Regions from separate parts of the Pseudomonas sp. L7 genome, predicted to be linked through region 2. Evidence: riboswitches for the same ligand, from Rfam matches in the RefSeq annotation. Region 2 holds a riboswitch; each other region holds the start of a gene.

Region 1 (4,207 bases), 230 kb from region 2:
GCAGAGGTGTGCGCCCTTGGCCATCGCGGCTGTCGAGCGCCACCGGTTCCTTGAGCAGGCGACGGATGGCAGGTGCATCGCCGCGCTGGGCGGCATAAAGCAGGCGGGTATCCATTGACGTGGTCTCGGCGTGGGCGGCAAGGCAGGTGAAGGCCAGCAGGCAGGCAGCGAGGGTGTGGCGCATGCGTAGGGCTCCTGAGGCAAAGCCTCATCCTAGGGAAAAAGTTGCAGGCAACTGAAACGAATTATCTGGATGAGCTGTAGTGGATTTCCGAATACATCAACGTTGCCCGCCTCGAAGGGCCATGCTAGAAGTCAGCGTCATCATTTGAAAACCGAATACCCTCATGTCCATCAGCGTAAAACCGAATAGGGCTCTGTTCGATCTCGACCTGTTGCGCGCCATCGTCGTGGTCGCCGATTGCGGCAGCTTCACCACGGCTGCGGCCCGTCTGCATTCGACCCAGTCGACCATCAGCCAGAAGGTACGGCGCCTCGAGGAGATGGTCGGCCATCGCCTGCTGGTGCGTGGCAACCGCGACGTGCTGCCCACCGACGCCGGGCAGACGCTGCTTGGCTATGCCAGGCACATGCTGGCGCTGAACGACCAGATGCTCGAAGCCCTGGCCGGGGCCATGGTTGGCGTCACCGTGCGTCTTGGCGTGCCCGAAGATTTCGTCGGCGGGCGAACCACCAATGCGTTGTCGGCGTTCAGCCGCCTGCACCCGCAGGTCAAGCTGGAAGTCACCAGCGGCCTGTGCCGCGACCTGAGCCAGGCCTACGACAATGGTGAACTCGATCTGGTGCTGCTCAAGCAGCGGCGCAACAGCCGCGAGGGGGTGTCCTGCTGGCCCGAGCGCCTGCAATGGATCGACAGCGTGCGCATGCCGGCCTTCGAGCTTGACCCGGTGCCCTTGGTCACCTTTCCACCGCGCGGGCTGTACCGCGAAGACATGATCCATGCCATCGAAGGCATGGGCCGGCGCTGGCGCATCAGCTTCACCAGCTCCAGCTTGTCCGGTATCCAGGCCGCGGTGGCCGACGGCATGGGCGTGAGCTTGCTGCCGCCGCGCGCGGCCACCGCCGAGCACCGAGTACTTGGGGCGGCGCAAGGTTTGCCGGAGGTGGACAGCTACGAGATCGTCATCGTCCACCGGCCAACGGCCGATGTGATGGTCAAGGCCCTGGCGCAGGTGCTGACCGAGCTGCTGGCCGGGGGTGGCATCTGAAGGCTCCGATCAGCGTCAGACGGTTGACCACCTGCGCACCACTGCGTAGCCTTGCCGCTTCGAGGTTCTCCGGCGCTGCCGGAGCTAAGACGGGAACGCGGTACAAGCCGCGGCTGCCCCCGCAACTGTAAGCACTGAACAGGGTCGACACAGCCACTGCGCCCGCGCGCGGGAAGGCGTCGTCCTGACGGCTGGAGGTCGTGCAGTGCAAGCCAGGAGACCTGCCTCGCAACGTATTCGACTTTCAACCGGGCGGGGTGATCCGGTGGCGAGCGAGCCCGGCCGGTCGGTCGTGGCTTTCGTCCCGCATGCCCGCACCATTGCTGCCAAGGGCATCGCCACATGAAAACACTGGCCAAACTTCCCGTCACCATCGTCACCGGCTTCCTCGGCTCGGGCAAGACCACCTTGCTGCGCCACATGCTCGACAACGCCCAGGGGCGACGCATCGCGGTCATCGTCAACGAGTTTGGCGAGCTGGGTATCGACGGCGAAATCCTCAAGCAGTGCAGCATCGGCTGCACCGAGGAAGAGGCCAACGGCCGCGTCTATGAACTGGCCAACGGCTGCCTGTGCTGCACCGTGCAGGAAGAGTTCTTCCCGGTGATGCGCGAGCTGGTCGCTCGCCGTGGCGACCTGGACCACATTCTCATCGAGACCAGCGGCCTGGCCCTGCCCAAACCGCTGGTGCAAGCCTTCCAGTGGCCGGAAATCCGCAATGCCTGCACCGTCGATGCGGTGATCACCGTCGTCGACAGCCCGGCCGTGGCCGCCGGCACCTTCGCCGCCTACCCGGACCAGGTCGACGCGCAGCGCAAGCTCGACCCCAACCTGGACCACGAATCCCCGCTGCATGAGCTGTTCGCCGACCAACTGGCCAGTGCCGACCTGGTGGTGCTGAACAAGGCTGACCTGATCGACGCCGAGGGCCTGGCCAAAGTCCGCGCCGAAGTCGCCGAGGAGCTGCCGCCTGCCGTCAAGGTGATCGAGGCCAGCAGCGGTCGCCTGCCGCTGGATGTGTTGCTGGGCGTGGGTGCCGAGTCCGAAGTGCACATCGATGGTCGTCGCACCCACCACGATTCGCACCACGACGGCGACGATCATGACGATCACGATCATGACGCCTTCGACTCCATCTCCATCGACCTGCCTGAAGCGGACGAAAGCCTGCTGCTCGATGCCCTGACGCAACTGGTCACCGAGTTCGGCATCCTGCGCGCCAAAGGCTTTGCCGCGATCCCCGGCAAGCCGATGCGCCTGTTGATCCAAGGTGTGGGCACGCGCTTCGACAAGCACTTCGACCGCGCCTGGCGCAGCGACGAGCCGCGCATCACCCGCCTGGTGCTGATCGGCCAGGACCTTGACGCGGCACAGTTGGAAGCGCGCCTGCGCCAGGCCCTGGGCGCCTGATCCATGCACCTGCTGCGGACCCAGCCCGGCGGCTTCGTGCCGGACGACAGCATTGCCGACCTCGGCCAGACACCCGCCGAGCTGGTGATTCTCTGCAGCGGTGACTCTCACCTGGCACTGCTCGCCGAAACCGCCGAGCAGTTGCCGGACGATTTCCCCAGCCTGCGCCTGGCCAACCCCATGCAGGTGCAGAACCACGCCTCCGTCGACCTGTACATCGATGAGGTGTTGCGCCATGCCAAGGTGATCCTGGTATCGCTGCACGGCGGTGTCGGCTACTGGCGCTATGGCGTCGAGCAGTTGGTCGAACTCGCCGCGCGTGGCGTGCACTTGATCCTGGTGCCCGGCGATGACCGCCCCGACCCGGAGCTGACACAGTTGGGCACGGTGCCGGCCGAACAGGCCGAGCGGCTCTGGCACTACCTGCGCCAGGGCGGCAAGGCCAATGCGGCCAACCTGTTCAATTGCCTGGCCAGCCAGTGGCTGGGGCGCGACTATGCCTGGGACGAACCCCAGCCGCTGCCGCGCACCACGGTCTACCACCCCGGCAAGCCCAGTGCAGGGCTTGAAGACTGGTTCCCCGAGTGGCACCCGGAGCATCCGGTGGCGCCGATCCTGTTCTACCGCTCGCACCTGCAGGCCGCCAACACCGGGTTCATCGATGTGTTTTGCCAGCGCTTGCAGGCCGCCGGGCTGAACCCGTTGCCGATCGCAGTCGCCAGTCTCAAGGAGGCGGCCTGTCTCGAACAGGTAGAGGCCTGGCTCGACGAGGTCGGCGCCGAAGTGGTCATCAACACCACAGGCTTTGCCTTGTCCAGCCCCGAGCGGCCCAACCTGCGTCCGCTGCGCCGCGACGTGCCGGTGTTGCAGGCGATCTGCGCCCAGGACAACCAGCCCGGCTGGGAAGCCAGCGAGCAGGGCTTGGGTGCGCGCGACCTGGCCATGCACATCGCCTTGCCGGAGCTGGACGGGCGCATCATCACCCGGCCGGTCAGCTTCAAGGACCTGGCCTGGCGCAGCGAGCGCAGCCAGTCCGATGTGGTCTGCTACAAGGCCCACCCCGAACGCATGGATTTCGTCGCCGAGCTGGCACGGCGCTGGGTCGAGCTGGCGCGACTACCCAATGCCCAGAAGCGCGTGGCGCTGGTGCTGGCCAACTATCCGACCCGCGACGGGCGTATCGGCAATGGCGTGGGGCTCGACACGCCTGGCGCCGCGCTGAACATCCTGCATGCCCTGCAGGCCGAGGGTTATCCGGTTGCTGGCTTGCCGCAGACGGGCACGGCGCTGATTCACGAACTGCTCGGCGGCGTGACCAACGACCTGGATCACCTCGACCAGCGCCCCTGTGCCCAGAGCCTGTCTCTGGACGACTACCTCGCGGCCTTCGCCTGCCTGCCCGAGGCCAACCAGCGTGCGGTGCGCGAACGCTGGGGCGCGCCTGAGCAAGACCCGATGTTCCGCAGTGGCCGGATGATGATCGCCGGTCTGCGCTACGGCCTGACCTTTGTCGGTATCCAGCCGGCCCGGGGCTACCAGGTAGACCCGAGCGCGGTGTATCACGACCC
Region 2 (4,207 bases):
GCCGGGGCGATACAGGTGGGCGTGGCCGGCGCGGTACAAGGCCGAGTCGGCAAATGGCGCGTCGCCTAGCACGTGGCCGACGAGAATCAGCGCAGTGCGTCGGAAGCCTTTGTCGGCAACAGCGTCGACGATATCGGCGAGGCGGCCCCTGACCCAGTCCTGGTCGGGCCAGGTTGCGCGGTGGATCACTGCCACCGGGCAATCTGCCCCGTAGTGCGGCAGCAGCTCGTCGACGATGCGCGGTAGATGGCGTACCCCCAGGTGGATGGCCAAGGTACTGCGGTGGCGCGCCAGGTCCGCCAGTTGCTCGCCTGCCGGCATCGGTGAGCGGTCGCCGTAGCGGGTCAGGATGACCGTCTGGGCGATGTCTGGCAGCGTCAGTTCACAGCCGAGCAGGGCGGCGCTGGCGGCCGTGGCGGTAACGCCAGGAATGATCTGGTAGTCGATGCCCTGTTCGCGCAGGTGGCGAATCTGCTCGCCGATGGCGCCATACAGGCTGGGGTCGCCGCTGTGTACCCGGGCGACATCCAGCCCCTTTTCATGGGCGTCGCGAATGGCGGCGATGATCTGCTCGAGATGCAGTTCGGCGCTGTTGATCACGGTACTGGCCGTGTGGCCTTCAAGTACCGCGGGCGGTACCAGTGAGCCGGCGTAGATGATCACCGGGCATTGGCGGATCAGGCGTTGGCCCTTGACCGTGATCAGCTCCGGGTCGCCGGGGCCGGCACCGATGAAATAGACCGTCATGGCAAGTCCTTGAGCATGAAATGAAAAGCGATTATCCGTTGCTGGCCAGGGCAAGGGTAGCGTCACCGAGCACCTGTCGAGTGACTGTCAGGATCGGCGAGCGCTGACCCTCGTCAGCCAGTGCCAGCGCTGCGCTCTCTGCCACTCCCCAACAGCCTGTGGCGTTGAAGGCCATTTCGGAGCGGTGGCTGAGGAGGGGCAGGAAAGGGTGCAGTTGCTGGGCGCTGTACAGCGTCAGGGGCAGGCCGAGTTGCTCGGCCAGTTGCCGAAGGCCGGGCTCCTGGGCCTTGAGATCGATGCTGGCGATACCGCGCAAGGCGGCCAGCGGCAGGCCGTTGTCGGCCAGCGTACGGTGCAGCAGGGTTTCCAGAACCGCCGCCGGGCAACCCCTGCGGCAGCCGAAACCGACATATAGCGCGGCCATCAGGCCTGCGCGGAGCGACGGTAGAGCCAGGCGCTCAGCAGGCCCAATGCAACCCAGAAAGCTGCGTTGGTCAGCCAGGAGGCAACCTTGAACTGTGCTTCCAGCGCTTCGGGTGCCAGGCTTTCATGCACCAGTGGCTGAGGGGCGCCGATCAGGTGTGGCACGACCAGCAGCGCTGCGCCGAGCACCTTCAGCAGCCAGTGGCGCGCGAAGACCAGCAACGCCAGGCCCACCGCAGTGGCGGCGGCGGTGCCGATCCACCAGGTCTGGCGTTGGCCCAGATCGGCAGCGGCGGTGCCAGGCAGTTCAGGCGGAAGGCCCAGGGTCGGTGCCAGGCAGAACACGGCGAAGCCGCCCAGGCCCCACAACGCGCCAGTACTGACCCGACCAGGTTCGCGCAGGCTGTAGAGTGCGGCGAGAATCAGCGCGAAACCGACTGCCACCACCAGATTACCGCCGGTGGTCGACAGCACACGCTGCCAGCCGTCTTCCGGCGACCAGGCTTCTGCGTCGTGCTCATGGCCTCCGGCGCTTTCAGCGGTGTGCTCATGCTGCTCGGTGGGGGCCGCGCTTTCATAGGTTTCGGCCTGCAGGATCAAGGGCGCGACCCAGAAACTCTGCAACAGCGTCAGCAAAAGTGCGGCGAGCAGGCCACTGAAGCCTGCAGTTCGAGCGATACGCTTGATCATTGTCGGGCACTCAGTGGCAAGGGAAGGCGGCGCTGTGGCGGGTATCGTGGGCAGCGTTGTGAACCGCCTCGAGATGGGAGAACCCGGCGAAGTACACCAGGCACAGGCCCAGCAGGCTGGCGCCGACCGCAACGACGAGGCGCTGGCTGAGGCTGACGGGGGTTGCGATGCTGTGTTTGGCGCTGGTGACGGACATGACGCATTCCTCTGCTTTTTTTCATGGGCGACAGGAAGCGCGGCAACCCCAGGCGAGAACCGCCCAGGGACATGCAACAGCGCCCGCCCACCGCGGGGTGTGATCACAAGACGTCGGGCCGGTCTCCGGGCTGACGAGCAGGAGCCTGGCTCCTGGGGAGAGCGTCACCTTCCCATGCCGAACTGCAGGCACAGTGGATCAGACGCTCGCTCGCTTACCGTTGCGGGGGCAGCACCGGACTTGTCAGGCCCATGAAGAGCCATTGACGCACCGGTTTCCCGTTTCACCCCTGCAAGGGGCACCCTACGTAATGTATTAGGAGATCACGGCCATGCTTTGGTCGTCAATTCTTGTTACGAATCGCGCAGGCGTAGCGACTGGAAATCATCAACCTGCCTTGCACGTCGCACTTTTTGGCGTTCAGGGGCTCTATGCATGGCCAGGCTGTGCCGATTTCCGGCCCGGCCGCTGACCCTGGACCCCGGTGCAGATGCCTGTTCCTGCCTATCGCCGCCGTGCCCGCCTGTCGCTGGTGGGTGTCTTGATCGCCCTGTGCGCGTGCACCGGGCAGCAGGGGCGCGACGTATTCACCCAGTTAGGCAATGGTCATCCCAGCGAGTTGTTCCAGACCAGTGTCGACCGCATGGCGACCTTGTCCATGCGCGACAACCTGCAGAGCCTGTATCTGCTGATGAACAAGCTCTACCTGCGCAACCCCAATCAGTGGAAGCAGTCCGGCTATCTGGATGCGGCCACCGCCGAGCGCCAGATCCGCCAGGCCATCGAGCAGCGCCAGCCATTGCCGCAACTGGGCGAGCGCCGTGACCTGGCGGCGCTGAGCTACGCCTTGAGCCCGGAGTTTCGTGGAGATCGAGTCGGGGCGTTCATCTATGCCATCGGCAGCATGTTGATTACCGCCCACGGTGGGCGCACCGAGTTCTACATGACCGATGCGATTGATCCACTGTTCGTCAATAACGCCGCGCGCAACATCGAAAAGGCTACCTGGATGCTCAGTCAGCGCCAGGACGCCAATGGTGTGTTGCTACTGTTTTCCAACGAAATCTCGGAGGAGGGCAGCAACCTCAGCTTTGCCGTCGAATTCGGCAAGATCGTGGCGCGCCTCGATCTGCTGGCGCAGATGCTGGATGAGCGTTATCGACGGATCGGCCTCAATTACGCGCAGAGCCTGTTATTGATGAATTTCCTGCCGGTGCAGTGATCGTTACCCGTGGTTTCACAGCAATGCTTCGATCGCGCGTCGATAGCGCTGGCCGGCCAGGCTCATGCTGTTGTTGTGGCTCGCTCCCGGCACCAGGAGCAAGGTCTTGGGCTGTTGGGCCGCCTCGAACAGCGCCTCGCTGAAGCGGGGGGGCACATACCGATCATCCAGGCCATGCACCAGCAGCAGCGGCAAACCGATATCGGCGATCTTGCCCAGCGAGTCGAATTTCTGCGACAGCAGCCAGCGCACCGGCAGTGTGGTATCGGCCACTGATGCCGCCGCGTCGCCAAGGGAGGTGAAGGTGGATTCGAGAATCAGGCCGCGCGCAGGTACAGGCTTACCTTGCTGGCGTGCCTGGCGTGCGAGCTCCGAGGCAAGCTCCACAGCGACCGCACCGCCCAGCGAATGGCCGAAGATCAGGCGCTTGCCCGGCACCGGCTGCAACTGGGCGAAGCGCTCCCAGGCAATTCGGGCGTCCTCGTAAACCGTGGCTTCGGACGGCAGGTCGCCTCGGCTCTGGCCAAAACCGCGGTAGTCCACGGCCAACACCGAATAGCCCATGGCGTGCAACTGCTCGATGCGGAACATCTGGCCGGTGAGGTTCCAGCGTACGCCGTGCAGGTAGAGTATCGCCGGCGCATCGGCGCGTTTGGCCGGCCACCACCAGGCATGCAGGCTCTGGTCGTCGGTGAAGTTGCGCGGGCGCAGGTCCAGTTCCTGTACGTCGGCAGGCAGGCCCCTGAACCAACTGGCCTGGCCCGGCTCGATACGAAACACCAGTTCGCGCTCCTTGTGCTGCAAGACCGCGCAGCCCGCGGGCAGGCCCACCACCAGCAGGGCCATGGCCAGCCACATGAGCCAGCGGCGTTTGAAGTGAGTGAGCAGGGTGTCGGTCATGGGTGTCATCAGGCTGCTGGGAATCGTCG
Region 3 (4,207 bases), 140 kb from region 2:
CAGCTACCTGACCGAAGCCGTGGTGCGCCTGATCGACGAATCCGGCCTGCTGCCACCCGGCAGCCTGCAACTGGTGATCGGCAGCACCGGCGACTTGCTCGAACGCCTGCAGGGCCAGGACCTGGTGACCTTCACCGGCTCCGCCGACACCGCCGCCAAGCTGCGCATGACGCCGAACCTGGTGCGCAACTCGGTGCCCTTCACGGCTGAAGCCGACTCGCTGAACTGCGCCATCCTCGGGCCGGATGTAACCCCGGACGACGAGGAGTTCGACCTGTACATCAAAGAGGTGGTGCGCGAGATGACCACCAAGGCAGGCCAGAAGTGCACGGCCATTCGCCGCGCCATCGTGCCGGCCAGGCACCTGGATGCCGTCGCCACCCGCCTGCGCGAACGCCTGGCCAAGGTGGTGGTGGGCGATCCGGCGGTCGAAGGCGTACGCATGGGCGCGCTGGCCTCCCACGACCAGCAGCGTGATGTCGGCGAGCGCGTGCGCAGCCTGCTGCAAAGCTGCGACCAACTGTTCGGCGCCAGCGACGGTTTTTCGCCGGTAGGCGAAGGCGTGGCCGAAGGTGCGTTCTTCGCCCCGACCCTGCTGCACGCACGCGACCCGCACGCCGAGGGCGGCGCCCACGATATCGAGGCGTTCGGCCCGGTCAGCACCCTGATGGCCTACGACGACCTGGACGAAGCCCTGGCCCTGGCCGCACGAGGCAAGGGCAGCCTGGTGGCGACCCTGGTGACCCGCGACCGCGCCATCGCCGCCAAGGCCATTCCCGCGGCCGCCGCCTGGCACGGCCGTCTGCTGGTGCTCGACCGCGAGGCTGCGCCGGAGTCCACCGGGCACGGCTCGCCGCTGCCACAGCTCAAGCACGGCGGCCCCGGGCGTGCCGGGGGCGGCGAAGAGCTCGGCGGCCTGCGGGCGGTCAAGCACTACCTGCAGCGCGCCGCGATCCAGGGTTCGCCGAGCATGCTGGCGGCGGTCACTGGCGAGCACGTGCGTGGCGCTGAAGTGATCGAGACCGAGGTGCACCCGTTCCGTCGCTACTTCGATGATCTGCGCATCGGCGAGTCGCTGCTGACCCACCGACGTACCGTCACCGAGGCGGACCTGGTGAACTTCGGCTGCCTGTCGGGCGACCACTTCTACATGCATTTCGACGAGATCGCCGCCAAGCAGTCGCAGTTCGGCAAGCGCATCGCCCATGGCTACTTCGTGCTGTCAGCGGCGGCCGGACTATTCGTGTCGCCGGGTGAAGGGCCGGTACTGGCCAACTACGGGCTGGACACCCTGCGCTTTATCAACCCGGTGGGGATCGGTGACACGATCCAGGCGCGCCTGACCTGCAAGCGCAAGATCGACCAGGGCAAGACCAGCCCGTTGGGGCAGCCGCAAGGGGTGGTGGCCTGGGATGTGGAGGTGACCAACCAGCTCGGTGAACTGGTGGCCAGTTACGACATCCTGACGCTGGTGCTCAAGCGCGGCTGAGCATTGAAGGCTTGAAGGTGTCGGCCCTGTCGCGGGAGCGGGCGTGCCCCGCAACAGGGCTGGTTGACTCCCCATCCCATAAATGCTCAGATGCGCCCCTTGTTTCAGGTGTCCCCTGCCGCCGAGCCGGGGATTAAACGGGAAGCCGGTGCCTCGCCCCTGCGAGCAGTCCGGCGCTGCCCCCGCAACGGTAAGCGAGCGATGCATTCGATACACCACTGTGCCAACGGCATGGGAAGGTGAATGCCTCATGCCCCTCGCAAGCCCGGAGACCGGCCTGTCACAGCAGTTGGCAACTCCCGCGGTGGGCGGGCGCAGGCCGGTTCTCGCGGCGGCCGCGCGCCCGCGACAGCTGCGCGCACCTCCACCGTTCGGGTATCACTCACCCTGCGACGGTTGGTTCATCCATGTCATGCCCTACCCTGCACATCCAAGGCCTGCACTGGTCGCCGCACAGCGGTGGACAGCCGCTGCTGGAGGGTATCGACCTGCAGATCGGCGCCGGTGAATTCGTCGGGCTGATCGGCCCCAACGGCAGTGGCAAGACCAGCCTGCTGCGCTGCGCCTACCGCTTCAATCGCCCCAGCGTCGGTCAGGTGCACCTCGATGGCGAGGATATCTGGCAGCGCAACCCACGCTGGGTCGCCCAGCGCATCGCGGTGATGCTGCAGGAGTTCCCCGAAGACTTCGGCCTGAACGTGCGTGACGTCGTTGCCATGGGCCGCACCCCGCATCTGGGCTGGTTCGAGGGCGACGGCGAGCCGAGCCTGATCGACGACACCCTCGCCAGGCTCGACCTGCTGCCGCGCGCCCTCGACGCCTTCGTCTGCCTGTCGGGCGGCGAAAAGCAGCGCGTGCTGCTGGCGCGGGCACTGGTCCAGCAACCTCGGCTGCTGATCCTCGACGAGCCGACCAACCACCTCGACCCACGCTTCCAGCTGGCCCTGTTGCAGCAACTGCGCAGCACCGGCCTGAGCCTGCTGGCCAGCTTCCACGATCTGAACCTGGCCGCCGCCTTCTGCGATCGGCTGTACGTGATCGATGCCGGGCGCATCGTCGCCCACGGCACGCCAGAACACGTGCTCACCGAGCAGTGCCTGGCCGAGGTGTTCGGCGTACAGGCCCTGGTCGATCGCCACCCGCTGGCCTCCCATCCACGCATTACCTGGATCAGCCCTGCATGAAATCGCTGCTCACCAGCCTGGCCCTGCTGGCCGCCCTGCCCCTGGCCGCCGAGGCCGACAACTATCCACTGACCGTGCGCAGTTGCGAGCGCGACGTCACCTTCACCCATGCGCCGCAGCATGCCGTCAGCCATGACATCAATCTCACCGGCATGCTCCTGGCCCTCGGGCTGCGCGACCACATGGCCGGCTACAGCGGCATCAGCGGCTGGAAAACCCTCGACCCAAGCCTGCGCGAAGCACTTGACGGGCTGCCAGAGCTGGCGCCGCGCTACGTGTCGGTGGAAAACCTGCTCGATGCCAACGCCGACTTCTTCCTCGCCGGCTGGAGCTACGGCATGCGCATCGGCGGGCCGGTCACCCCACAGACCCTCGCGCCCTTCGACATCCCGGTGTATGAACTGAGCGAGTCGTGCTCCTGGATCATGCCCCAGCGCCAGGCCAGCCTCGAAGACCTCTACCGCGACCTGGACAACCTTGGCCGGATCTTCGATGTGCGCGAGCGCGCCACTGCGCTGGTTGGCCAGTTGCGCCAACGCGTCGAGCGCGTTGCGGCGCAGATGGCCGAGATCAAGCAACGGCCGCGCGTATTCCTTTATGACAGTGGTGAAGACCGCCCCACCACTTCCGGGCGCCTGGGGATGCCGCAGGCGCTGATCACCACGGCGGGAGGCGATAACGTCATGAGCGATGTGGCCGCCAGCTGGACCCAGGTGAACTGGGAGAGCGTGGTGGAACGCGATCCGCAGGTGATCGTGATCGTCGACTACGGGCCCACCAGTTGGCAGCACAAACGCGACTTCCTCCTGCACCACCCGGCGCTGGGCAGTGTCGAGGCGATCCGCAAGCAGCGCTTCGTGGTGCTGTCGTACCTGGAGGTGACACCGTCGGTGGAGAACGCCCAGGCCATCGAGACCCTGGCCACGGCCCTGCATCCGCAGCGCTTCGCCGAGGCCCGCCGCTGATGCCGATTCGCAGCCCTGCGGGCTATCGCCTGCTGATCGTTTCGCTGCTGCTGGCCTTGCTGCTGTCGTGCCTGCTGTCGCTGGGGTTCGGCTCGGCGCAGGTCGCATTGGGCAAAGTGGTCGGCATTGTCCTGCAGCAGGTGGGGCTGGGGGAAAACGGCGACTGGAGCCGCGGCCAGGCGCAGATCGTCTGGCAGATCCGCGCACCGCGCGTGTTGCTGGGGACGCTGGTCGGCGCAGGGTTGGCAATGGTCGGCGGCGCCCTGCAGGCGGTGACCCGCAATCCCCTGGCCGATCCGCACCTGCTGGGTGTCAGCTCCGGGGCGGTGTTCGGCGCAGTGCTGGTGGTGCTGTTTCTCGGCCCGTTCGCCGGGGCCTTCAGCCTGCCCTTGGCAGCGTTCATCGGCGCGTTGGGCAGTATGTTGCTGGTGCTCGGCGTGGCCAGCCGCGGTGGGCGCCTGGAGAGCGATCGCCTGCTGCTGGCCGGGGTAGCGGTGTCGTTCGTGGTAATGGCCGCCGCCAACCTGCTGCTCTACACCGGCGACCCGCATGCCGCCGCTTCGGTGATG

Evidence for each region. A riboswitch is a leader RNA that binds a small molecule or an ion and turns the genes downstream of it on or off. The one in region 2 is predicted to bind cobalamin.
Region 1: another riboswitch for cobalamin. It lies ahead of cobW (cobalamin biosynthesis protein CobW); the one in region 2 lies ahead of ACK3BK_RS11625 (CbtB domain-containing protein).
Region 3: another riboswitch for cobalamin. It lies ahead of ACK3BK_RS12140 (ABC transporter ATP-binding protein); the one in region 2 lies ahead of ACK3BK_RS11625 (CbtB domain-containing protein).

What each region holds. Positions count from the first base shown of each region.
Region 1 covers NZ_CP176784.1:2,328,978-2,333,184, forward strand. Annotated here, with positions in the region: gene ACK3BK_RS10545 (ankyrin repeat domain-containing protein) at 1-184, opposite strand, end outside; gene ACK3BK_RS10550 (LysR substrate-binding domain-containing protein) at 348-1,229, shown strand; cobalamin riboswitch at 1,275-1,473, shown strand; gene cobW (cobalamin biosynthesis protein CobW) at 1,572-2,639, shown strand; gene cobN (cobaltochelatase subunit CobN) at 2,643-4,207, shown strand, end outside.
Region 2 covers NZ_CP176784.1:2,558,472-2,562,678, forward strand. Annotated here, with positions in the region: gene cobM (precorrin-4 C(11)-methyltransferase) at 1-747, opposite strand, end outside; gene ACK3BK_RS11615 (cobalamin biosynthesis protein) at 779-1,171, opposite strand; gene ACK3BK_RS11620 (CbtA family protein) at 1,171-1,860, opposite strand; gene ACK3BK_RS11625 (CbtB domain-containing protein) at 1,871-2,056, opposite strand; cobalamin riboswitch at 2,155-2,377, opposite strand; gene ACK3BK_RS11630 (hypothetical protein) at 2,547-3,278, shown strand; gene ACK3BK_RS11635 (alpha/beta hydrolase) at 3,294-4,178, opposite strand.
Region 3 covers NZ_CP176784.1:2,699,188-2,703,394, reverse strand. Annotated here, with positions in the region: gene paaZ (phenylacetic acid degradation bifunctional protein PaaZ) at 1-1,489, shown strand, start outside; cobalamin riboswitch at 1,579-1,785, shown strand; gene ACK3BK_RS12140 (ABC transporter ATP-binding protein) at 1,897-2,673, shown strand; gene ACK3BK_RS12135 (ABC transporter substrate-binding protein) at 2,670-3,638, shown strand; gene ACK3BK_RS12130 (FecCD family ABC transporter permease) at 3,638-4,207, shown strand, end outside.